4 regions of the Pantoea sp. YU22 genome follow, and region 3 is predicted to be linked to each of the others. Evidence: predicted binding sites of a transcription regulator. Region 3 holds the regulator's gene; each other region holds the start of a gene.

Region 1 (5,733 bases), on a different contig from region 3:
ACGCAGGCTGGTGAGGCCGCGCTGGCGCTCCTCTACCACCAGCCAGTCGCGGAACAGCTGGAAGTCTTCCATCACGACATGATCGCGCGGCTTGATCAGGGTTTCCCAGCGCGACTCATCCAGCCAGCGCGTACGGTAAAGCCCGAAATTCTCGCCGTCCCGGTTCGATCGGATATAAAACTGATGCTGATAGTGATCCAGACTGTACTCATGATCTTTACGGCGCGGCAAAAATATCTGCGGCGTGGCGTCCGGGAAACCGGCGTCGATCAGCTGGATCTCGCTGGTGTTGGTGCTGAACAGCGCGATCAGAATGAAATGTTCAGACGTGGTTTTATGCACGCTGAGATGATAGGTATCATCCTTTTCTTCATAAACCAGCTGGTCGTCACTTTGCGGCGTGCCAAGTTCATGTCGCCAGACCTGATAAGGCAGCAGCGTTTGCTCATGTTTGCGCACGTAGTAGAGCGTGCGCGAATCATTCGCCCAGGCGAAGCTGGACGAGGCGTTGTTTAATACTTCGGGATACCAGCTCCCTTTCTCAAGGCAGCGAAAACGGATGCCGTATTGCCGCCGGGAGAGAAAGTCTTCCGCCAGCGCCATCACCTTATTGTCAGGACTGATATTGAGCGAGCCCATGGTGTAGAACTCGCTGTGCGAGGCGCGCTGGTTAGCGTCCAGCAGCAGCGTCCACTCATCGGTCTCGGCGCTCTCGGCGGGTTGGCGGTAATACGCGGCATACTCGTTGCCGCTCTCATAGCGACTCTGATAGCGATAGCCGTTGTGCACATAGGGAACCGAATGGTCCTGCGGCGGCAGGCGATCGACAATCTCTTTTAAAATGCGGTTCTGTAACGGCTGCTGGGTCGCCATAATCTGCTTGCCGTAGTTATTTTCGGCACGCAAATAGTCCAGCACCTCTTCATTATCGCGCTTGTCGTCGCGCAGCCAGTAATAATCGTCCACGCGCGTATCGCCATGGAGCGTCATTTCATGAGGAATTTTTTTTGCGATGGGGGCCTGCATGCTCCGTCTCCCTGTTATTAATACTCTTTAAGGGTGGCATCAGGTGGCGGGGAAGCCAAATTTTTGTGCGTAACGCGTTGTTATTGCGGCCGCGCAAGGCGGCCGCAGGTGGCTTATTCCGCTGCGATCTGCGCTTTTTTCGTCTGCAAATCCTTTTCAATGCCGTCACGCACGTCCTGCGGAATCTTCAACGCGTCGCCCAGTGCGGTGAGGTAGCTGCGCTCCATAAAGTGATCGATATCGATAGCGACACAGCTGAGGAAATAGAGTTCCAGCGCTTCATCCTCATTTTTAACGTCGGCCGCCAGCCAGGCGGGATCGAGCGGTCGGTTAATGGCCTGCTGGATCAGCGCTTCCGCCGCCTGACCGTAGCCCGATTCATGAATTGTGCGCTCTATGGCGGCACGCTCGCGATCGTCGATATGGCCGTCGCTTTTGGCGGCGAACACCAGCGCCGTGACCAGACGTTCGGCGCGCTGATCCGCCGGGGTCTGCAGCTCGCCGAAACCGGCTTCATGCTGGTGCGTATCGCGCACGCGCTGTTTATATTTGTTCCACAGCACCGCGCCTGCCGCTGCGCCGCCGCCGATAATCAGCGCTTTGCCGCCATACTCGGTTAACAGCTTACGTGATTTTTTGCTGGCGATAAGCAAGCCTGCCAGCCCGCCCAGTGCGCCGGGCGCCAGCATCTCGTTTAATCTTCCGCCGCCGCCGCTGTGATCCTTTTTCGTCAGCAGCGACTGTAGCTGTTGCAACAGGTTGTTCATTATTCTCTCCTTCGTAGCGACAAGGACTCTACTCTGCACCACCGGGCGTCAGTAAACGTCAAGGTGAGAAAAGAGAGGCAAAGCGCCAGAAGATGAGAACGCAAACGTTTTCGTTTATACTGCGCGCGCGTTTTGACTCACAGGTGAAATTATGACGACTCTTGGAACTGCGCTGCGTCCCGCTGCGACGCGTGTCATGCTGTTAGGCTCGGGTGAGCTGGGTAAAGAAGTTGCGCTGGAGTGCCAGCGACTGGGTGTGGAAGTGATCGCCGTAGACCGCTATGCCGATGCGCCCGCAATGCATGTGGCGCACCGCAGCCACGTAGTGAACATGCTTGACGGCGAGGCGCTGGCCGCGCTTATCGCGCAGGAAAAGCCCGACTATGTGGTGCCGGAAATCGAAGCGATCGCGACGGATAAGCTGATTGAGCTGGAGCAGCAGGGCCAGCGTGTGGTGCCTACCGCGCGCGCCGCGCGCCTGACCATGAACCGTGAAGGCATCCGTCGTCTGGCGGCGGAAGAGCTGGGGCTGCCCACCTCCAGCTATCGTTTCGCCGACAGCAAGGCCAGTTTCGAAGCGGCGGCGGCGGAGATCGGCTTTCCCTGTATCGTCAAGCCGGTGATGAGCTCCTCAGGCAAAGGCCAGAGCTTTATTCGCGAAGCCAGCCAGCTCGACCACGCCTGGAAATATGCGCAGCAAGGCGGACGCGCAGGTGCAGGCCGTGTGATTGTCGAAGGGGTCGTCAAATTCGATTTCGAGATTACGCTGCTTACCGTGAGCGCGGTTGATGGCCTTCACTTCTGCGCGCCCATCGGCCATCGTCAGGAAGATGGCGACTATCGCGAATCCTGGCAGCCCCAGCAGATGAGCGACGTGGCGCTGCAGCGCGCACAGGCGATCGCCGGCGAAGTGGTGAAGGCGCTGGGCGGCTACGGCCTGTTTGGCGTCGAGCTGTTTGTCTGCGGCGACGAGGTGATCTTTAGCGAAGTGTCGCCGCGCCCGCACGATACCGGCATGGTCACGCTGATTTCGCAGGATCTCTCCGAGTTCGCCCTGCACGTACGCGCTTTTCTCGGTCTGCCGATCGGCGGCATTCGCCAGTACGGCCCGTCGGCGTCGGCGGTGATCCTGCCGCAGCTGCACAGCCAGAACCTGAAGTTCGTTAACGTAGAAGCGGCACTGGGCGCGGGACTGCAGCTGCGCCTGTTCGGTAAGCCGGAAATCGCTGGTTCGCGCCGTCTTGGCGTCGCTCTGGCGAGCGGTGAAAATATTGATGACGCCGTCGCGCGCGCTATCGCCAGCGCGGCGGCGGTCAAGGTCGAAGGCTAATCATCACGCGGTGAGCGCCCTGCTCACCGCCAGTAATTATTTCGCGCCTTCCACCGCTTCACGGGCCAGACGCGTAATACGATCCCAGTCGCCCGTCTCCAGCGCGTCGTTTGGCACCAGCCAGGAGCCGCCAATACAGAGCACGCTTTTCAGCGCCAGATAGTCGCGATAGTTGGCGGGCGAAATGCCGCCGGTCGGACAGAAGCGCACCTGCGGGAAGGGACCGCCGATCGCCTGCAGCGCCTTAACGCCGCCGTTCGCTTCCGCCGGAAAGAATTTAAATTCGCGCAGGCCGTAATCCATGCCGGTCATCAGTTCGGAAACGGTGCTGATACCCGGAATAAGCGGCACCGGACCTTCTACCGCGGCCTTAAGCAGCGACTCAGTGACGCCAGGGCTGATAACGAACTGCGCACCCGCTTCGGTCACTTCCTGCAGCTGCTGCGTGTTGATAACGGTTCCTGCGCCAACGATCGCCTCCGGCACCTCTTTAATCATCAGGCGCAGCGCATCCATCGCCACCGGCGTACGCAGCGTCACTTCCAGCACGCGAACGCCGCCCGCCACCAGCGCTTTCGCCATCGGCACCGCATGTTCCAGCTTGTTCACTACGATCACCGGCACCACAGGTCCAGTGGTCAGGATCTTTTCAGCACTCGTCTTCCAGTTCTTCATCGGTTCCCCTTGCTTATCCATACCGGCGCCTGCCGTGTGCCGCGCCATCAATGCGTCACTACCATACAGGATCGCCTTCCGCATCGTCTATCCGCCCTGGATAATTTTTGAAACTGCGGTTCACTTTCCTGCGTACAGGTACAAAAAAGCCCGCACGCGGCGGGCTGATGTCAGGATTATTCGAACTCGTTCCACGAGCGGCCGTCGCGCGTGATCATCGCCACAGACGCCACCGGCCCCCAGGTACCAGCCTGATAAGGCTTGGAGGAGTCGCCGTCGGCGGCCCAGGCCTCGATAATGGAGTCGACGTAGGTCCATGCCGCTTCTACCTCGTCGCGGCGCACAAACAGCGCCTGGATACCGCGCATGCTCTCCAGCAGCAGGCGTTCATAAGCGTCCGCCAGATGCGACTGATTGAACGTCTCGGAGTAGCTCAGATCCAGCTTGGTGGTCTGCAGTTTGTGTTTGTGATCCAGACCCGGCACTTTGTTCAGGATCTCGATATCGACGCCCTCGTCCGGCTGCAGACGAATAGTGAGCTTGTTCTGCGGCAGCTCGGAGTAGGAATCCTTGAACAGGTTCATCTCCGGGTTTTTAAAGTAGACCACCACTTCAGAACATTTGGTCGGCAGACGCTTGCCGGTACGCAGATAGAACGGAACGCCCGCCCAGCGCCAGTTATCGATATCAACGCGGATGGCGACGAAGGTTTCCGTTGAGCTGGATTTATTGGCGCCCTCTTCTTCCAGATAGCCCGGCACTTTTTTACCCTGCACGAAGCCAGCAGTGTACTGGCCGCGTACCGTTTTATCGCGCACGTTAGTCTGATCGATACGGCGCAGCGAGCGCAGCACTTTAACTTTCTCATCGCGAATCGCGTCGGCGCTGAGATCGGACGGCGGTGCCATGGCGATCATGGTGAGCACCTGCAGCAGGTGGTTCTGAATCATATCGCGCATCTGGCCAGCCTGATCGAAGTAGCCCCAGCGTCCTTCAATACCGACCTCTTCGGCCACGGTGATCTGCACGTGGTCGATCGTGCGGTTATCCCAGTTATTGACGAAGATAGAGTTAGCGAAGCGCAGCGCCAGCAGGTTCAGCACCGTTTCCTTGCCAAGATAGTGGTCGATACGGAATACCTGGCTCTCGTCAAAGAACTCGCCTACCGCGTCGTTGATCTCTTTTGAGGTTTCCAGCGAGGTGCCGAGCGGCTTCTCCATCACCACACGAGCCGGTTTGGCGTTCAGCTTCGCTGAACCCAGCCCCTTACAGATAGCGCCGAAGGTGCTTGGCGGCATCGCAAAATAGTTAATGGTGGTGCGTTTTGCCTGATCGAGCATTTTGCCCAGTTTGGGAAAATGGGAGGTATCGTTGACGTCGAGGTTGCAGAAGTCGAGACGACCGCTGAGCTTGTCCCACAGCGCTTCGTCAATCTTCTCCTTCATAAAGGTTTCCAGCGCTTCACGCACCACTTTGGTATAGGCTGCTTTGTCCCAGTCGGCGCGTCCCACGCCGATGATGCGGGTTTCCTCGTGGATCTGTCCCGCTTTTTCCAGCTGATACAGTGAAGGCAACAGTTTCCGGCGCGCAAGATCGCCTTTGGCACCGAATATCACCAGATCGCATGCCTGGGCTGTTTGTGTTACCGCCATTTTCCTCTCCTCATTGCAGGATGATCCCGTTGGCGTTTGCATCCTCATCCACCGGGTCCGTGTTGTAATTTTCTTTCAGCACAATGTACTTATTTCAGGGGGTCAGGTAAACCTGACTCTATGCTGGTCCGCAGAGTTAACTCTGGACGGAATAAGGCGTGCCGATGTGATACTGCGTGCGCTTTTACCCACTGTAGCGTTGCGGCCGATGTCCGGCAAAATCGAATCCGGTTCAAATTATGACAAAAATTTTCAGTATCGGCTTACCCATACTTGCGCGCGG
Region 2 (5,733 bases), on a different contig from region 3:
TGATAGAGTCAGTGCCGACGCAGTTTACCGCTGGCAGCGCGAATTTGTTCTCTTTCGCTACCTGGAAGATCTTCTGAACGTCGTCGCCAGTGACAACGCCGGGTTTAACGAAATCAAAAATTTTAGACATGATTGTGTCCTGTTTCGTGACCGATTATCCCATAAGGGACAGCGATTTAAACGCCCAACGGGGCAAGTCTTCAGGCGACGCGCCAGCGCGTCGCCCCCAAAGGATTACTGCTTAGCACGCTCTTCCAGCATTGCGACCGCAGGCAGTTTTTTGCCTTCGACGAACTCCAGGAACGCGCCGCCGCCGGTAGAGATGTACGAGATTTTGTTTTCGATGCCGAACAGGTCGATAGCCGCCAGGGTATCGCCGCCGCCCGCCACAGAGAAAGCGTCGCTGTCAGCGATGGCATTCGCAACGATTTCGGTGCCCTTACGGAAGTTCGGGAACTCGAATACGCCGACCGGGCCGTTCCACAGTATGGTTTTCGCCTCTTTCAGCAGCTTCGCCATGGCCTGTGCGGTTTCGTCGCCGAAGTCCATAATCTCTTCGTTATCCGCCACTTCGGAAACCTTTTTCACGGTTGCCGGGGCAGTTTCAGAGAATTCCGTGCCAACGCGTGAGTCGGTTGGAACCGGAATGCCGTACTGGTCGCGCAGGCCTTTCGCCGCTTCAACGAAGTCCGGCTCATAGAGCGATTTACCGACGTTGTTGTCGATAGCGACGAAGGTGTTGGCAATGCCGCCGCCGACGATAACGGTGTCAGCGATTTTCACCAGCGACTGCAGCACGTCGAATTTAGTGGAGACTTTTGAACCGCCGACCACCGCCACCAGCGGACGCTCCGGGTTGCTCATGACTTTGCCCAGCGCTTCCAGCTCGGCTGACAGCAGCGGGCCTGCGCAGGCGATCGGCGCAAACTTGCCGACGCCGTGAGTCGAGGCCTGTGCGCGATGCGCGGTGCCGAAGGCGTCCATGACGAAGACGTCGCACAGCGCGGCATATTTTTTAGACAGCGCTTCGTCGTCTTTCTTCTCGCCTTTGTTAAAGCGCACGTTTTCCAGCACGACCAGCTCGCCCGCGTCAACTTCAACGCCGTCGAGGTAATCTTTCGCCAGGGTGACTTTAGTGCCGTTCAGTTTTTCTTTCAGATAGTTAACAACGGGCAGGAGGGAGAATTCTTCGTTATATTCACCTTCGGTCGGGCGACCCAGGTGAGAGGTGACCATCACTTTTGCGCCCTGTTTCAACGCCGATTCGATGGTAGGCAGAGAGGCACGGATACGTGCGTCTGACGTCACTTTCCCTTCTTTTACTGGTACGTTGAGATCGGCGCGGATCAGAACGCGCTTACCAGCCAGATCCAAATCGGACATCTTAATTACAGACATGGTGAACCCTCTCGTTGATTCTCGTAAGTTTTGTCAGACGCAGACCGCGCCTTACCTGAAACCGCTTGCGGCCATCGCTAACGTCGTGTCGAGCATTCGGTTAGCAAAGCCCCATTCGTTGTCGCACCAGACCAGGGTCTTGATCAGGCGCTGACCGCTGACCCGCGTTTGCGTGCCGTCCACAATGGCACTGTGCGGATCATGGTTAAAATCTACTGAGACTAACGGTAATTCCGTATAGTCAACTATACCACGAAATGCCCCCTCTGACGCGTTTTGCAGCAGCGCGTTGACCTCGCAGGCCCTTACCGCCTCGCGTACGGAAACGCTGAGATCGATGGCCGTAACGTTGATGGTCGGCACACGTACCGCGATCGCTTCAAAGCGGTCGTTGAATTTCGGAAAAATACGGGTGATCCCGGCGGCCAGTTTAGTATCGACCGGAATGATCGACTGACTGGCGGCGCGCGTGCGGCGCAGATCGCTGTGATAGGCGTCAATCACCTGTTGATCGTGCATCGCCGAGTGGATAGTGGTCACCGTGCCCGACTCAATGCCGAAGGCGTCATCCAGCAGTTTAATCACCGGAATAATGCAGTTAGTCGTGCAGGAGGCGTTAGAGACGATGCGATCGGTTTGTTTAAGCGCCTGTTCGTTCACGCCGAACACGACGGTCGCGTCAAGATCGTGGCCGCCCGGATGGGAAAAGAGCACCTTCTTCGCGCCCGCCTGCAGATGCGCCTCGCCATCTGCCCGGCTGCCGTAGACGCCGGTGCAATCCAGCACTACATCGACATTAAGCTCGCGCCACGGCAGCGAAGCGATATCGGCATGATGCAGGATGCGGATCGTATCCTCGCCGACCCACAGCAGATCGCGTTCCTGGCGCACGTCAAAGGCGAAGCGGCCATGGCTGGTGTCATATTTCAGCAGATGCGCCATACCGGCCGCTTCCGCCAGTTCATTGATCGCCACAACCGTAATTTCTGCCCGGCGGCCGGTCTCATAGAGGGCGCGCAGCACATTGCGTCCGATGCGACCAAATCCATTTATGGCAATGCGAACCGTCATACCACCCCTGCAATTAAAATCAGTGTCAAATCGGAACGTTAGCCTGAGCCAGACGTTCTCGTTTGTACAGGAAATTCTTGCGCTTTTGCAGCGTTATGCCGCTCGACAAAACGCCGTCACAGCGCTTACTGAAACGGTTCAGCTACAATAAAGAGAAGCAGTAATAATTGGAATGCGTCAGATCAAATCAGACTTTAAAAATCTGACGAGGATCACACTCGCCCCTGCATTATGGATATAAAACGACCGCCAGACGCGGCCTGCTTTAGTAAAATAGCCCGGCTTAGCGCCACTCAACCCAATAGCGGCAACAGGCGCGTCATTACGACAGACAACCTATGAACTACAACCTGCTTTGGTATCTCTGGTTTATCTGGTCTTGCGCTCTGGTGATCTACGTATTGAGCTGGAGCGTTACGCTGACGCTGATGCGTCAGTATCGCGGGCTGCTGCTGGCAGTAGTGGTAACGCTTATCGCCCGGGCGGCTTTCAGGAGATTAAGATTCAACAAAGGAATAATTATGTTTAAACGCAAAGAAAATAACTTCAACGCCAGCTACGCCGAAACGGTCAGCGCGGCGGTAGTGACACCGCCTGAGGATGATTTCGAAGAGAGCGTGTCTGCCGCCACTGTGGTCAAGGCTGCGCCGGCTGCACCGGTCAACACCACGACTATCCCGGAAACCTGCACGATTACGGGCGAGGTTAATGCTCAGGGAGACGTGCACATTAACGGCAATATCACCGGCAAGATTATTGCGGAAAAAACGGTTTTTGTGCAGAAAAAAGGGCGAGTCGACGGAGAGATCTATGCGCAGCGTACCGAAATCAGCGGCGAGCTAAAAGGATTGTGCCGCAGCCGTGAAATCGCCATCAATGCAGAAGGTTTTATGGATGGCACCATCGAATGCGAATCGCTGGCCGTCCATCAGGAGGGGCGTTTCTATGGCACCTCTAATCCCTGGCAGCAGGATAAAAGGGAGAGCGGCCTGAGCGAAGCATCCGTATCCTCCGCTCAGGAGTTTCAACTGCATAAGGCGACGCTGGTACAGCAGTAGTCCGGCAGGGTTCGCCAGCATAAGCAGGCGAACCCTTACTTCTTACAGTACCGCTTTCGCCTGCGCCACCACGTTGTCCACGGTGAAGCCGAACTCTTCGAACAGCTGCTCCGCCGGAGCGGACTCGCCGAAGGAGGTCATCCCCACCACCGCGCCGTGCAGGCCGGTGTACTTCTGCCAGTAGTCCGCAATGCCCGCTTCAATCGCAACGCGCGCGCCGATCGCTTTCGGCAGCACCGCTTCGCGCCACGCGGCGTCCTGCTTGTCAAAGGTGTCGGTTGACGGCATGGAGACCACGCGCACCTTGATCCCTTCACTGCTCAGCCTGTCATACGCCGCTACCGCCAGCTCAACCTCTGAGCCGGTCGCAATCAGGATCAGCTCCGGCTGGCCGTCGCTCTCTTTCAGGATGTAGCCGCCGCGCGCGATGTTCGCCAGCTGCTCTGCGCTGCGCGCCTGCTGCGCCAGATTCTGGCGGGAGAAGATCAGCGCGGTCGGGCCGTCTTTACGCTCGATGGCGTATTTCCACGCCACCGCCGACTCGACCTGATCGCACGGACGCCAGGTGCTCATGTTTGGCGTGGTGCGCAGGCTGGCCAGCTGCTCCACCGGCTGGTGGGTCGGGCCGTCTTCGCCCAGGCCGATAGAGTCGTGGGTGTAGACCATAATCTGGCGGATCTTCATCAGCGCCGCCATACGCGCCGCATTGCGCGCATACTCCACGAACATCAGGAAGGTGGCGGTGTAAGGCAGGAAGCCGCCGTGCAGCGCCAGGCCATTGGCGATGGCGGTCATGCCGAACTCGCGCACCCCGTAATGGATATAGTTGCCCGCCGGGTCGACGTTGATCGGCTTAGAGCCGGACCACATGGTCAGGTTGCTCGGCGCCAGGTCGGCAGAGCCGCCCAGATATTCCGGCAGCAGCTTACCGAACGCCTCGATGGCGTTCTGCGAGGCCTTGCGGCTGGCGATTTTCGCCGGGTTGGCCTGCAGCTGCTCAATGAACTTCTGCGACTCTTCGTGCCAGCTGGCCGGCAGCTCGTTGCTGACGCGACGCCTGAACTCGGCGGCCAGCTCCGGGTACGCCTGCGCGTAGGCGGCGAACTTCTCGTTCCACTTCGCCTCTTTCGCCTGGCCCGCCTCTTTCGCGTCCCACTCGGCGTAGATCTCTGACGGGATAACGAACGGAGCGTGCGTCCAGCCCAGCTGCTTGCGGGTCAGCGCCACCTCGTCGTCGCCCAGCGGTGCGCCGTGTGAGTCGTGCGTGCCCGCCTTGTTCGGCGAGCCGAAGCCGATAACGGTTTTGCACATCAGTAGCGAAGGCTTGTCGCTGACCGCTTTCGCCTCGTCAATCGCCCGGGCGATTGCGTCCGCGTCGTGGCCGTCCACGCCGCGCACCACGTGCCAGCCGTAGGCTTCGAAACGCTTCGCGGTGTCATCGGTGAACCAGCCGTCGGTATGGCCGTCGATAGAGATGCCGTTGTCGTCATAGAACGCCACCAGCTTGCCCAGCTTCAGGGTGCCGGCCAGGGAGCAGACCTCGTGGGAGATCCCCTCCATCATGCAGCCGTCGCCCATAAATACCCAGGTGTTGTGGTCAACGATCTCATGACCCGGACGGTTGAACTGCGCCGCCAGGGTGCGCTCGGCGATGGCGAAGCCGACCGCATTGGCAATGCCCTGACCCAGCGGGCCGGTGGTGGTTTCAACGCCCGGGGTGTAGCCATATTCGGGGTGACCTGGAGTTCTGGAATGCAGCTGGCGGAAGTTCTGCAGCTCGCTCATCGGCAGATCGTAGCCGGTGAGGTGCAGCAGGCTGTAAATCAGCATCGAGCCGTGGCCGTTCGACAGCACAAAGCGGTCGCGATCGGCCCACTGCGGGTTGGTGGGGTTATGGTTCAGGTAGCTGCGCCACAACACCTCGGCAATATCTGCCATACCCATCGGGGCCCCCGGATGTCCCGATTTGGCTTTCTGTACTGCGTCCATACTTAACGCGCGAATGGCGTTGGCAAGCTCTTTACGAGAGGGCATTTTCTACTCCAGGTCGGATTAATGATTCGCCTATTTAACTCATTGTTATTAATGATTTATCGGGCAAAACAAGGAAAAAGTCGCTCATCAATGTACATGAAAATCGGGGCAAAAGTACATGCCGCACCGTGCTAAATCTCGCCGCTTCGCCTGGCATTTGCGGCAATGTCTG
Region 3 (5,733 bases):
CAGTCTGTTGTTTGCGGCAGGCTGAAGCCTTCCCTTCTGCTGCACCCTCACCTTTTTTTTGCCATAATGCGCGCTGCCTAATTTCTGCTATGAGATGCTGATGTCTGAAACGAACTCCCTGAACGCGCTGAATCAACGTTTCCGAGGTTTCTATCCTGTGGTGATCGATGTCGAGACCGCAGGCTTTAACGCGCAGACCGATGCGCTGCTGGAGATCGCCGCCACCACGCTGAAAATGGATGAAGAGGGCTGGCTGCACCGCGACCAGACGCTGCATTTTCACGTCGAACCTTTCGAAGGCGCGCTGCTTCATCCGGAAGCGCTGGCCTTTACCGGCATCGATCCCAGCAATCCGCTGCGCGGCGCGGTCAGCGAATATGAGGCGCTGCACGCCATCTTCAAGATGGTGCGCAAAGGGATCAAGGATCATCACTGCAATCGCGCCATTATGGTGGCGCACAACGCGACCTTTGACTTGAATTTTATGATGGCTGCCGCCGGACGCGCAGGCCTGAAGCGCAACCCTTTCCATCCGTTCGCCACCTTTGATACCGCGGCGCTGAGTGGGCTGGTGCTGGGGCAGACGGTGCTGGCGAAAGCCTGTAAAGCGGCAGGCATGGATTTTGACAGCACGCAGGCGCACTCGGCGCTTTACGATACCGAACAGACGGCGACGCTGTTCTGCGAGCTGGTGAACCGCTGGAAACGGCTGGGAGGCTGGCCTTTGCCGCTGGCCGCGGCGGACGACGAGGGTGAACCTGCGTCGGAGGAATAGTCATAAAAAAGGCCGACTCGCGTCGGCCTTTTTGTTTATTCCGCTTCTTTATGCTTTTCTGCCGTCTCTTTGATCAGCGACTGCAGTTCGCCGCGCTGGAACATTTCTACGATAATGTCGCAGCCGCCAACAAGCTCGCCGTCAACCCACAGCTGCGGGAAGGTCGGCCAGTTGGCATATTTCGGCAGCTCGGCGCGAATATCAGGGTTCTGCAGAATATCCACGTAAGCAAAACGCTCACCGCAGGCAGAGAGCGCCTGCACCGCCTGCGCAGAGAAACCGCAGCTCGGCAGTTTCGGCGAGCCTTTCATATACAGCAGGACCGGGTTTTCTGCGATCTGGCGCTGAATTTTTTCTACAGTACTCATAATTGCCTTCCTTAATTCCCTACTTCGTGTTTGTTTATTGTAGCGACTTCGCCCCGTTACTGAAAACGACAATTTCTCGCTTACCAGGCGAAACCGCCATGTTTGTTAAGTTTTTAAGTAAAGCTCTGACTTTTTCTGACGATAATCAAAACTTAAGCTGTTCATAACTGGTAATAAGTTTGCTGCTATAAGCTTCTGAAATCGCTCATTTATGAGTCAGTTGCAACCCTGTAACAGTTTAATAGAAAAATGGCTTAACTTTTGAAAAAAACCTGGCTTAGAATGGCCCCGGCGCTGATCCTCGATCAGATTTTTCTAACCTCGTTACGGCCTGTCGTCGTAACCGCTAACCCTGTAACCGGACTATGCGATTACTGATTACGCTTTTCATATTAGCTTTCGCGCAGCTGTTTCTGAACATCGCTTCAGCTTCGCCGCAAACGCCGGTTAACGCCAGCCTGCACAAGGCGGAGAAAAAAAGCGCGCGCGAAGATGAGCGACGCAAACGGCGGCCGGTTAAAAGCAGCTCGAAAAAATCGCGCCCTTCTTCTGCTACGCAAAAAATTAAACTGAAAAAACAGAAGAAAATCGAAACGGCTTCACTTTCTCATTCCGCTGGCGAACAGAAAAAATCCCTTAAATCTTCCCGTAAACGTTATGGCCATCAGCGCGAGCTGGGTACGGCCAAAACCGCTAAGCTGCAGCTGCTGGACGCCGATGACGGCACCACCATCAAAATGAGCAAGTCTCATCGCCTGCGTTACCAGAAAGCGCGCGAAACCGCGATGACCAAGCTGATGGGACAGCTGGGCAAACCCTATCAGTGGGGCGGCACCTCTCCGCATACCGGTTTCGACTGCAGCGGCCTGGTCTGGTACGCCTATAAGGATTTAGTGAAATTCAGAATTCCGCGCACCGCCAATGAAATGTACCACCTGCGCGACGCCGCGCCGGTGAAGCGCGAATCGCTGGAGAAAGGCGACCTGGTGTTTTTCCGTATTAACGGTCGCGGTACGGCCGATCACGTTGGCGTTTATCTCGGCAACGGCAAATTTATTCAGTCGCCGCGCACCGGAAAAGATATCCAGATCAGCGGTCTGTCGGAAGATTACTGGCAGCGTCACTACATCGGCGCGCGCCGAATGATGACGCCGAAAACCATACGCTAAGACAGAAAAGAAAAACCGGGGGCCTCCCCGGTTTTTTTATCGCTGCGTATCAGTGCATCACGGCGGTAAAGCTAAACGCTACGATCATCAGCAGCGCGGCACAGGTCGTCATCAGTGCCATTTTCAAATCAGTGCTCATCACTTTTCCTTATCCACACAATTAACAGGGTCTTAAGGGATTTTCCCATAGTTGCCGGTAAAAATCTCGTTTTATCCTGCAAGCCTTGTTAGAATCTCCGGCTTTGTTGCGCAACTGACGCAACACCGGTTCCGTTCGCACGCAACAGCCTCTGTTTTGTCCCGCCCAGTGAATATTTCACCGACAAAAACTGTAGCGAATTAACAGAAAAGTCTCTTAGCGGACGCAAACGTTTAACATTATGCTTATCAGCGAGTTATTGATGAGTTCTGGAGTCTCTTTTTAATGGCAACAATCAAAGATGTCGCGAAGCGCGCGGGTGTCTCCACCACCACCGTTTCTCACGTTATCAATAAAACGCGCTTCGTTGCGGAAGAGACGCGCAACGCCGTCTGGCAGGCGATTCAGGAGCTGCACTACTCGCCCAGCGCCGTGGCGCGAAGCCTGAAGGTAAATCACACCAAGACGCTGGGGTTGCTTGCCACTTCCAGCGAGGCGCCCTATTTTGCGGAAATTATCGAAGCGGTGGAGCACCACTGCTTTGAGCGCGGCTATACCCTGATTCTCGGCAACGCCCACAACGATCTGCAGAAGCAGCGCGCTTACCTGTCGATGATGGCGCAGAAGCGCGTCGATGGACTGCTGGTAATGTGTTCCGAGTACCCGGACGATCTGCTGAAGATGCTGGAAGAGAATCGCAATATCCCGATGGTCGTGATGGACTGGGGCGAATCGCGCGCAGACTTTACCGATACCGTGCTCGATAACGCCTTCCAGGGCGGCTATCTGGCGGGGCGCTACCTGATTGAACGCGGCCATCGCGACATCGGCGCCATACCGGGTCAGCTGGAGCGCAACACCGGCGGCGGCCGTCATGCAGGCTTTTTAAAAGCGCTTCAGGAAGCAGGCATCGCGGTGCGTTCCGAGTGGATTGTGCAGGGCGATTTTGAGCCAGAATCGGGCTATCAGGCGATGCAACAGATCCTGCAGCAGAAGCAGCGCCCAACGGCGATCTTCTGCGGCGGCGATATTATGGCGATGGGGGCGATCTGCGCCGCCGACGAGATGGGCCTGCGCGTGCCGCAGGATATTTCAGTGATCGGCTATGATAATGTGCGCAACGCGCGCTACTTCACGCCAGCCCTGACTACCGTCCATCAGCCTAAAGCCCAGCTGGGCGAGAAGGCGCTGGAGATGCTGCTGGATCGCATCACCAGCAAACGCGAAGAGTCGCAGACCATTGAAGTGCACCCGACGCTGATTGAACGTCGCTCGGTCGGTGACGGTCCCTTCCGCGACTACCGCCGTTAATCCTCGCTTAACCACTCCTGATTGAGCGTTTGCGCATCGCCGAGATAGCTGAGCAGCCAGCTCAGTGCCGGCGATGCGTGCGCTTCCGACCAGCTCACGCAGCAGGGGCTTTCCGGGAACGGCGCAGGCAGCGTCAGCTCCGCCAGATCCCCTCTGTCCAGCAACGGACGCGCCAGATGGCCCGGCATCATCGCCACGCATAATCCATCCAGTACGCACGCCAGCCCCGCCTGCCAGTCCGGCACCACCAGACGCCGTTGATTATCGAGCGTCCAGGTCATGCGGCGCGGCAGCGCACGCGAGGTATCTTCCAGCACCAGCGACGGCCAGGCGCGCAGCGCGTCGTCGTCGAGTCGCGGCTGTTGCGTAAGCGGATGCTGGCGCGCCACAACGCAGCGCCAGTTTAGCGCGCCCATATCGCGAAAAGAGAAGCGTCCACCGACCGGAATCGCCTGGGTCGCGCCGATCGCCACGTCTACGCGCCCGTCGGCCAGCGCATCCCAGACGCCGTTAAAAACTTCATAGCTGATGTGCAGCTCCATATCGGGGAAATGGCGATAGAAGTCCGTGACCAGCTGGCGGCTGCGCGACAGCTTCACGATGCGATCAACCGCTATGCTCAGCTGGCCGCGCCAGCCATTCGCCAGCTGCTGGCACTGCCTGCGGGTGGCGAGCATTTTTTTGATAACTTCGCGTCCTTCCCGTACGAAATGTTCTCCCGCGGCGGTCAGCGCCACGTCGCGGTGCTGCCGCTCGAAGAGCGGTACCGCCAGCCAGCTTTCCAGCTGACGCACCGTATAGCTGACGGCAGAAGGCACGCGATGCAGTTCCTTAGCGGCGGCGCTGAAGCTGCCGGTACGCGCGACGGCGTCCACCACCTCAAGCGCATATTCAGACCACATAATTATTCCCTTCAAAATATTTCACAGCATTCTGCAAATATTAACGTTTCACAGTGACGGGCGCACCCTTTTACACTTTGCCGCGTTCAACCTGCCTGACGAATATGAGAATGAGTAAAACCATGCTGTCATCAAAAGGATTTATGCCCTATCTCGCCCTGCTCAGCATGCTGGGTTTTCTGGCGACCGATATGTACCTTCCCGCTTTCGGCGCGATGCAGATTAGCTTCGCCACGTCGCCCGGCGTCATCAGCGCCAGTATGAGTCTCTTTCTGGCGGGCTTCGCCGTGGGTCAGCTTTTCTGGGGACCGCTTTCCGATCGCATCGGCCGCAAACCTGTCCTGCTGATGGGACTGGCACTTTTCGCGCTCGGCTGCGCCGGTATGCTGTGGGTAGAAAACGTGGCGCTTATGCTGGCGCTGCGCTTTTTGCAGGCGATCGGCGTGTGCGCGGCAGCGGTGAGCTGGCAGGCGCTGGTAGTAGATCGCTATCCCAGCGCCCGCGCCAACAAGGTATTCGCCACCATTATGCCGCTGGTTGCGCTTTCGCCTGCGCTTGCGCCGCTGCTCGGCGCCTGGCTAATCAGCCATTTTCACTGGCGTTCGATTTTTCTGGTGCTGACGCTGACCGCCATCGCGCTGATGCTGGTGACGCTACGCCTGCCCGCCAGCCGCCGCCCGACGGCGAAAGAGACCGCCGATCAGCCTGGCTTTTTCGCTCTGCTGCGCTCCGGGGTGTATAGCGGCAACGTCTTGATCTACGCCGCCTGCTCCGCCAGTTTTTTCGCCTGGCTCACCGGGTCGCCTTTTATCCTCGCCGACGCGGGCTTAACGCCGGCGGATATCGGTCTGAGCTATATTCCGCAAACTATCGCCTTTTTGCTGGGCGGATTCGGCTGCCGCGCGCTGCTTAACCGCTTCTCCGGCACGCTGCTGCTCCCCTGGCTCCTGACGATCTACAGCCTGAGCGTCGCAACGCTGTTTGCCGTGGCGCTGACCGGCAGCCATAACCTGATCGCCCTTCTCTTGCCTTTCTGCGGCATGGCGCTGGCGAACGGCGCGATTTACCC
Region 4 (5,733 bases), 270 kb from region 3:
CAAAACCCAATACGCGGGAAAACAGGGTCATGGAACTGACCGCTGCCAGCGATTTCAACAGATTCATAATTGGCGCGCGTCCTGAAAAGAGTCGGCAAAATGAGCTACTTAGCGCGGGCGCCCAGCGGCGCCCGGCGATAGTCTACTGCCATGGCGGGAAATGACCAGCACGGAGTGTTACAAGGCGTTATTCCTTTTCCGCCTCGCGCCACATTTTTTCTACGACGCGCTGCGCCAGCAGCGCCTGTTCGCCGCTTGTTTCAGGCATCGTCTGATTCTGCACGCACTGAATAAAATGGTGCGCCGCGCCGCTAAAGCCGCGCTGGGCCAGGTGACTTTGCCAGGCGGGCGGCGGGTCGATGCGCACGCCGTCGCCGCGCTCTTCCTGCCAGTCGCGCATCTCCAGCACGTCAATAGATCGTCCATCGCCCACCAGGCTCGCACGCTCGCGCTGGCTGCCTGCGCGGCGATGCATGCTGGTAGTGAGTTGCACGCCTCCGGCGTTGAAATGGTGCTCGGCATAGAGCATCTCGCCGCGCTCGTTGGTGCTGATATGGCCATGAAGCTGTCTGGCGCGACCGCCCGCCAGCCACAGCGCGGTATCCACCACGTGCAGGTAGTCATCGAGCAGCGTAAAGCGCAGATCCTGCGGCCCCACGCTGTCGCTGCGGTGCTTCTCCAGACGCAGGCTGGCAGCCTGCGGCATCGCCACCCGTAGCTGCTGATAGCGCGGCGCAAAGCGGCGATTGAAGCCCACCATCAGTTTGCGGCCGCGCTTTTCCGCCAGCGCCACCAGCGCCTCGGCCTGACTATAATTGTCAGCCAGCGGCTTATCCACCAGCACGTCTTTTCCCGCCAGCAGCAGCGCGTTGACGATCTCATAGTGGGTAGCGGTGCTGCTGTGGACAAAGACCGCATCGCAGGCGTCCGCCAGCGTATTCAGCGAGGAGAAACAGGCCATGCGGTAGTTGTCGCACAGCGTCCGCGCCTTCTGCTGGTCAGGCGAGAACGCGCCAGCCAGCGTCCAGCTCTCCGCCTGCGCCAGTACCGGCAGCCAGGCTTTCTGCGCAATCGCGCCCAGCCCGACGACGCCAATTCGCACTCTCATCTCACCCTCCTTTATGCAGCAGCGCCTGCACCAGCGCCTGTAAGGCAGAAAGCGACTGCTCCAGTACCGCGACGCGCGCGCTGAGATCGCTGTTATCTTCCAGCGGCGTTTCCGCTTCGGCGGGAGCTTTCTCATCGCCAAACAGATGCAGATAGCGGCTCTCGCGTCTGCCCGGCTCGCGCGGCAGCCGCGCCACCATTTCTCGTTCGGCTAACCCGGCCAGCGTGCTTTCAACCTCCGCGACCTCGGCGAATTCGTGCAGCCTGCCGCTGCGCGTGCGCAGCTCGCCCGGCGTTTGCGCGCCGCGCAGGAACAGCAGCGTCAGGATCGCTATCTCGGCGCTGCTAAGCTGCAGGTTGCCGAAGGTGGAGTTGCAGAAGCGCTGCTCATATTTCGCCACGCGCTGACCGAAGCCGCTGTTAGCGGTCACCAGATGTTTTTTCGCCATCCGGTCCAGTTCATCCTGCACCTCGCTTTCCGTGAGATTCATCACCGGCTCGCGGTTCGATTTCTGATTGCAGGCGGTCACTACCGCATTCAGCGACAGCGGATACTGTTCCGGCGTAGTGACCTGCTTCTCCAGCAGGCAGCCAAGAATCCGCAACGCCAGCGGTGAAAGTGCCATTTTCATTCTTATCTCCTTATTAGCCACGCCGATCCGGCGTCCAGTCCTGACGCGTCAGCGCGGTCAACACATGATCCTGCCAGCGACCGTCGATGAGCAGATAATCTTTCGCATACCCTTCTTTCTCAAAGCCCAGGCGCGCCAGCAGCGCGCCGCTGCGCTGATTATGCGGCATATAGTTCGCCATGATGCGATGAATATTCTGCTGACGTTGCATATAGCGAATGGCGACCTGTAGCGCCTCAAACATTAGTCCCTGCCCCTGCCATTTCTCCCCCAGCGAATAGCCGAGATAGCAGGCGTGGAACGAGCCGCGCAGCACGTTGCTGAAGTTCGCGACGCCGCGCACTTCGCTTTCCTCAGGATCCATCAGAATGAAATAGTAAGCGGAACCGCTTTTATGCATGTCGGCGATCAGGCCCAGCCGCGCCTGCCAGCCTGAAGGATAACAGTGGCTCTCGTCGCGCACCGGCTCCCAGGGTTTTAAAAAGGCGCGGTTTTCGGCGTAGTAATCCGCCAGCCGCCAGGCGTCGCGCTCATGAACCAGACGAACCACCAGCCGGTCGGTGGTTAATCGCACCCTGGGCGCGGCAGAACGATAGCCAAACATCATGACTCCTGAAATCTGAGGCTTAAAGAAAGCGGTGCCAACACATTGCTTTCACTATAACCGTCACCCCTGCTGCGGTAAAATATTCGTTAACAGCCGACGCCAAACGCCTTGATTTTATATTGTAAATCCCGGCCCGCCTGCGGCGTCGGTTTGCCCTTGCCGCTAATCTCTTCCATACTCTCGGCACGTCCTCAATCAGGGTGGCGTCCGTTGCCCTGAATATCAAAAGGAGACCGGGATGAAACTCTACATCTACGACCACTGCCCCTTTTGCGTCAAAGCACGCATGATTTTCGGCCTGAAAAACCTGCCGGTAGAACTGATCGTGATGCTTAACGACGATGAAGCCACGCCGAAAAAACTGGTGGGTCAGAAGGTCGCGCCCATCCTGCAAAAAGATGACGGCAGCGCGATGCCGGAAAGCATGGATATTGTGCGCTTTATCGATAAAAGCGACCGAGAGCCGCTGTTGAATGGCAAGATGAATCCAGCTATCAGCGACTGGCTGCGTCATGTAAACGGCTATATCAACAAGCTGCTGCTGCCGCGCATCGCTGAAGCCGCTTTTGCCGAGTTTGCCACGCCAGAGGCGCGCAGCTATTTCCGCAACAAGAAAGAGGCGGCGATGGGCGATTTTGCGGAGCTGAAGAGCCATGCGCCAGGCCTGATCAAAAAGATCAGCGACGATCTGCGTCAGCTCGACAAACTGATCGTTAAACCTAATGCGGTCAACGGCGAGCTGTCGGAAGATGATATTCACCTCTTTCCGCTGCTGCGCTCGCTGACGCTGGTGGCCGGTATCGACTGGCCCAGCCGCGTCGCCGACTACCGCGATAATATGGCGAAACAGACGCAGGTCAATCTGCTCTCCTCCATTGCCATCTGACGTGATTCGATGAGAGACGCGCTGCGTTTCTCATCGCCTTCTTAATGACACCTCTTCCGCATTCAGGCACCCTATGCCCTGCATTAGATCAATCCGGATGAGGACAATATGAAAAAGGCATTTCCTGGGCTGGTCGCCCTGTTTTTCGCCGTGCTGGTTAGCGGCTGCAATCAGCTTACGCAGTACACCATCAGCGAGCAGGAAGTGAACCAGGCGCTGGCAAAACACAACAATTATGAAAAAGATATTGGCGTAGCCGGTCTGGTGAACGCCCATATTCTGTTAACCGATCTCAGCAGCCAGATCGGCCGCGAAGAGCCGGACAAGGTGACGCTTACCGGCAGGGCAAAAATCAGCGTCACCTCGCTGTTTGGCCCGCAGGACGCGGATATGCAGCTCAAAATGAAGGCGCAGCCGGTATTTGATGCGCAGCAGGGCGCCGTCTATCTGCGCGATCTGGAAATCGTCGACGCGCAGGTGCAGCCGGAGAAAATGGCAGCGGTTATGAAAAGCCTGACGCCCTACCTGAACCAGTCGCTGAAAAGCTACTTCAATCAGAAGCCAGCCTACGTGCTGAGCGTCGATCGCAGCAAAGGCGAGGCGCTGGCGAAGAAATTCGCTAAAGGGCTGAAGGTTGAGCCTGGCCAGCTGGTAATCCCTTTTACCCAGTAAGTCGCCTGTACAAGTGAAGCGCGCGCCGACCGGGCGTCAGCACGGCGTCCGCGCCGGAGAAGCGACGGCCGCGCACTGGCCCGGTTACCGACGTGACCGCACGGGCTGAGCCGCCATGGATGGCGCTTTTACCGCTCTGCGAGCGGGCCATGTCGCCCACCTTTGCACGTTATCTATCCAGCCATCGGAACCTGACCGTTTTTCCTGTAAGAAAAGAAGTGCAAACGGTTGCCCGACGCCTTATGCTTTGTACCCGGCCAAAACGCGCCTCTACGTTTCCTGACTAGCCGGAGCTTCACTGATGACTGCACACCCTCAGCAACTTACTATCCGCCGCCCTGACGACTGGCATATTCATCTGCGCGACGACGCGATGCTAAATACGGTCCTGCCCTATACCAGCGCGGTTAACGGACGTGCCATCGTGATGCCTAATCTGGTGCCGCCAGTGACCAGCGTCGCCGCGGCTGTCGCCTACCGCGAACGCATTCTGGCCGCACTGCCGGCTGAGCACCGCTTCACCCCGCTGATGACCTGCTATCTCACCGACTCGCTCGATCCCAACGAGATTGAACAGGGTTTTACCACGGGCGTTTTCACCGCCGCGAAACTCTATCCGGCGCACGCCACCACCAACTCCAGCCACGGCGTTACGAATATTGCCGCCATTAGCAACGTGCTGGAGCGTATGCAGAAGATTGGCATGCCGCTGTTAATCCATGGCGAAGTGACCCACGCCGATATCGATATTTTCGATCGCGAGGCGCGCTTTATTGAGACGGTCATGGAGCCGCTGCGCAAAGCCTATCCGGAACTGAAAATCGTCTTCGAGCACATTACGACGCGGGAAGCGGCGCAGTATGTCGAGGCGGGCAACGACAAGCTTGGCGCGACCATCACGCCCCAGCATCTGATGTTCAACCGCAACCATATGCTGGTCGGCGGCGTGCGTCCGCACCTCTACTGCCTGCCGATCCTCAAGCGCAACATCCATCAGGAAGCGCTGCGCAACGTGGTCGCCAGCGGTCATCCGCGCTTTTTCCTCGGCACCGATACGGCGCCGCATCTGCGTCATCTGAAAGAGGCGAGCTGCGGTTGTGCGGGCGTCTTTAACGCCCCTGTGTCGCTGCCTGCGTATGCCACCGTCTTTGAGGAGCTGGGCGCCCTGCAACATCTGGAAGCCTTCTGTTCGGAGAACGGCCCGCGTTTTTACGGCCTGCCGCTGAATGAAGGATCGCTGACCCTGGTGCGTGAACCCTGGAAAGTAGAAGAGAGCATCAGCATGGGCGAGCATGCGCTGGTTCCTTTCCTGGCTGGCGAGACCTTAAACTGGCGCGTAAAAATCTGATCTGCGCTTTCGCTTGCCTCCGGCCCGAATATACTGTAAATATATACAGCATCTAATCCGGAGGCTGCTATGCGTGTTGAAATTACCGTTGCCAAAACGTCCCCGCTTCCGTCCGGCGCCATGGAGGCGCTGACGGCAGAACTTTCCCGCCGTATCGATGAAGAGTTTCCCGACGACCAGAATCACGTCAAGGTGCGCTATGCCACTGCGAACCAGCTTAGTGTGCTGGGCGGCGGTAAAGAGACGCGCGATCGTATCAGCGATATTTTACAGGAAACCTGGGAAAGCGCTGACGACTGGTTTATTACCGATTAACCGCCACTGCGCAGTTTTTGCCGGGTGTCGCCATCCGGCTTTTTTATCGCTCTCTCCTCTCGCCAGAACTTTTTCCTGCATCTAGACTCAGATCGATCAATCGCCTATTCTTGCGCTCGTTATGCTTAACAGGAGGTGCGACGAAATGATGACCGAAAACCCGGAA

Evidence for each region. Region 3 encodes PurR, which represses purine synthesis genes. Its sites were predicted from a motif close to CANGCAAACGTTTGCNTG; they were not measured.
Region 1: a site for PurR is predicted at 1,891-1,908, ahead of purT (formate-dependent phosphoribosylglycinamide formyltransferase). Genes of this name have one in related genera too.
Region 2: a site for PurR is predicted at 2,515-2,532, ahead of epd (erythrose-4-phosphate dehydrogenase). Genes of this name have one in related genera too.
Region 4: a site for PurR is predicted at 4,122-4,139, ahead of pyrC (dihydroorotase). Genes of this name have one in related genera too.

The regions. Positions count from the first base shown of each region.
Region 1 is NZ_RYDU01000015.1:36,076-41,808, reverse strand. It holds gene EKL29_RS17835 (prolyl oligopeptidase family serine peptidase) at 1-1,026, opposite strand, end outside; gene EKL29_RS17830 (tellurite resistance TerB family protein) at 1,140-1,793, opposite strand; gene purT (formate-dependent phosphoribosylglycinamide formyltransferase) at 1,945-3,123, shown strand; gene EKL29_RS17820 (bifunctional 4-hydroxy-2-oxoglutarate aldolase/2-dehydro-3-deoxy-phosphogluconate aldolase) at 3,160-3,798, opposite strand; gene zwf (glucose-6-phosphate dehydrogenase) at 3,975-5,450, opposite strand.
Region 2 is NZ_RYDU01000010.1:53,924-59,656, reverse strand. It holds gene fbaA (class II fructose-bisphosphate aldolase) at 1-130, opposite strand, end outside; gene pgk (phosphoglycerate kinase) at 235-1,398, opposite strand; gene epd (erythrose-4-phosphate dehydrogenase) at 1,450-2,469, opposite strand; gene EKL29_RS14715 (polymer-forming cytoskeletal protein) at 2,808-3,527, shown strand; gene tkt (transketolase) at 3,570-5,561, opposite strand.
Region 3 is NZ_RYDU01000001.1:629,716-635,448, reverse strand. It holds gene rnt (ribonuclease T) at 101-775, shown strand; gene EKL29_RS03065 (Grx4 family monothiol glutaredoxin) at 811-1,146, opposite strand; gene EKL29_RS03060 (C40 family peptidase) at 1,509-2,312, shown strand; gene EKL29_RS03055 (YnhF family membrane protein) at 2,362-2,451, opposite strand; gene purR (HTH-type transcriptional repressor PurR) at 2,737-3,762, shown strand; gene punR (DNA-binding transcriptional activator PunR) at 3,759-4,664, opposite strand; gene punC (purine nucleoside transporter PunC) at 4,787-5,733, shown strand, end outside.
Region 4 is NZ_RYDU01000001.1:360,223-365,955, reverse strand. It holds gene murJ (murein biosynthesis integral membrane protein MurJ) at 1-67, opposite strand, end outside; gene EKL29_RS01750 (Gfo/Idh/MocA family protein) at 188-1,108, opposite strand; gene EKL29_RS01745 (YceH family protein) at 1,110-1,739, opposite strand; gene rimJ (ribosomal protein S5-alanine N-acetyltransferase) at 1,753-2,343, opposite strand; gene grxB (glutaredoxin 2) at 2,585-3,232, shown strand; gene EKL29_RS01730 (lipoprotein) at 3,341-3,904, shown strand; gene pyrC (dihydroorotase) at 4,206-5,252, shown strand; gene dinI (DNA damage-inducible protein I) at 5,322-5,567, shown strand; gene EKL29_RS01715 (hypothetical protein) at 5,713-5,733, shown strand, end outside.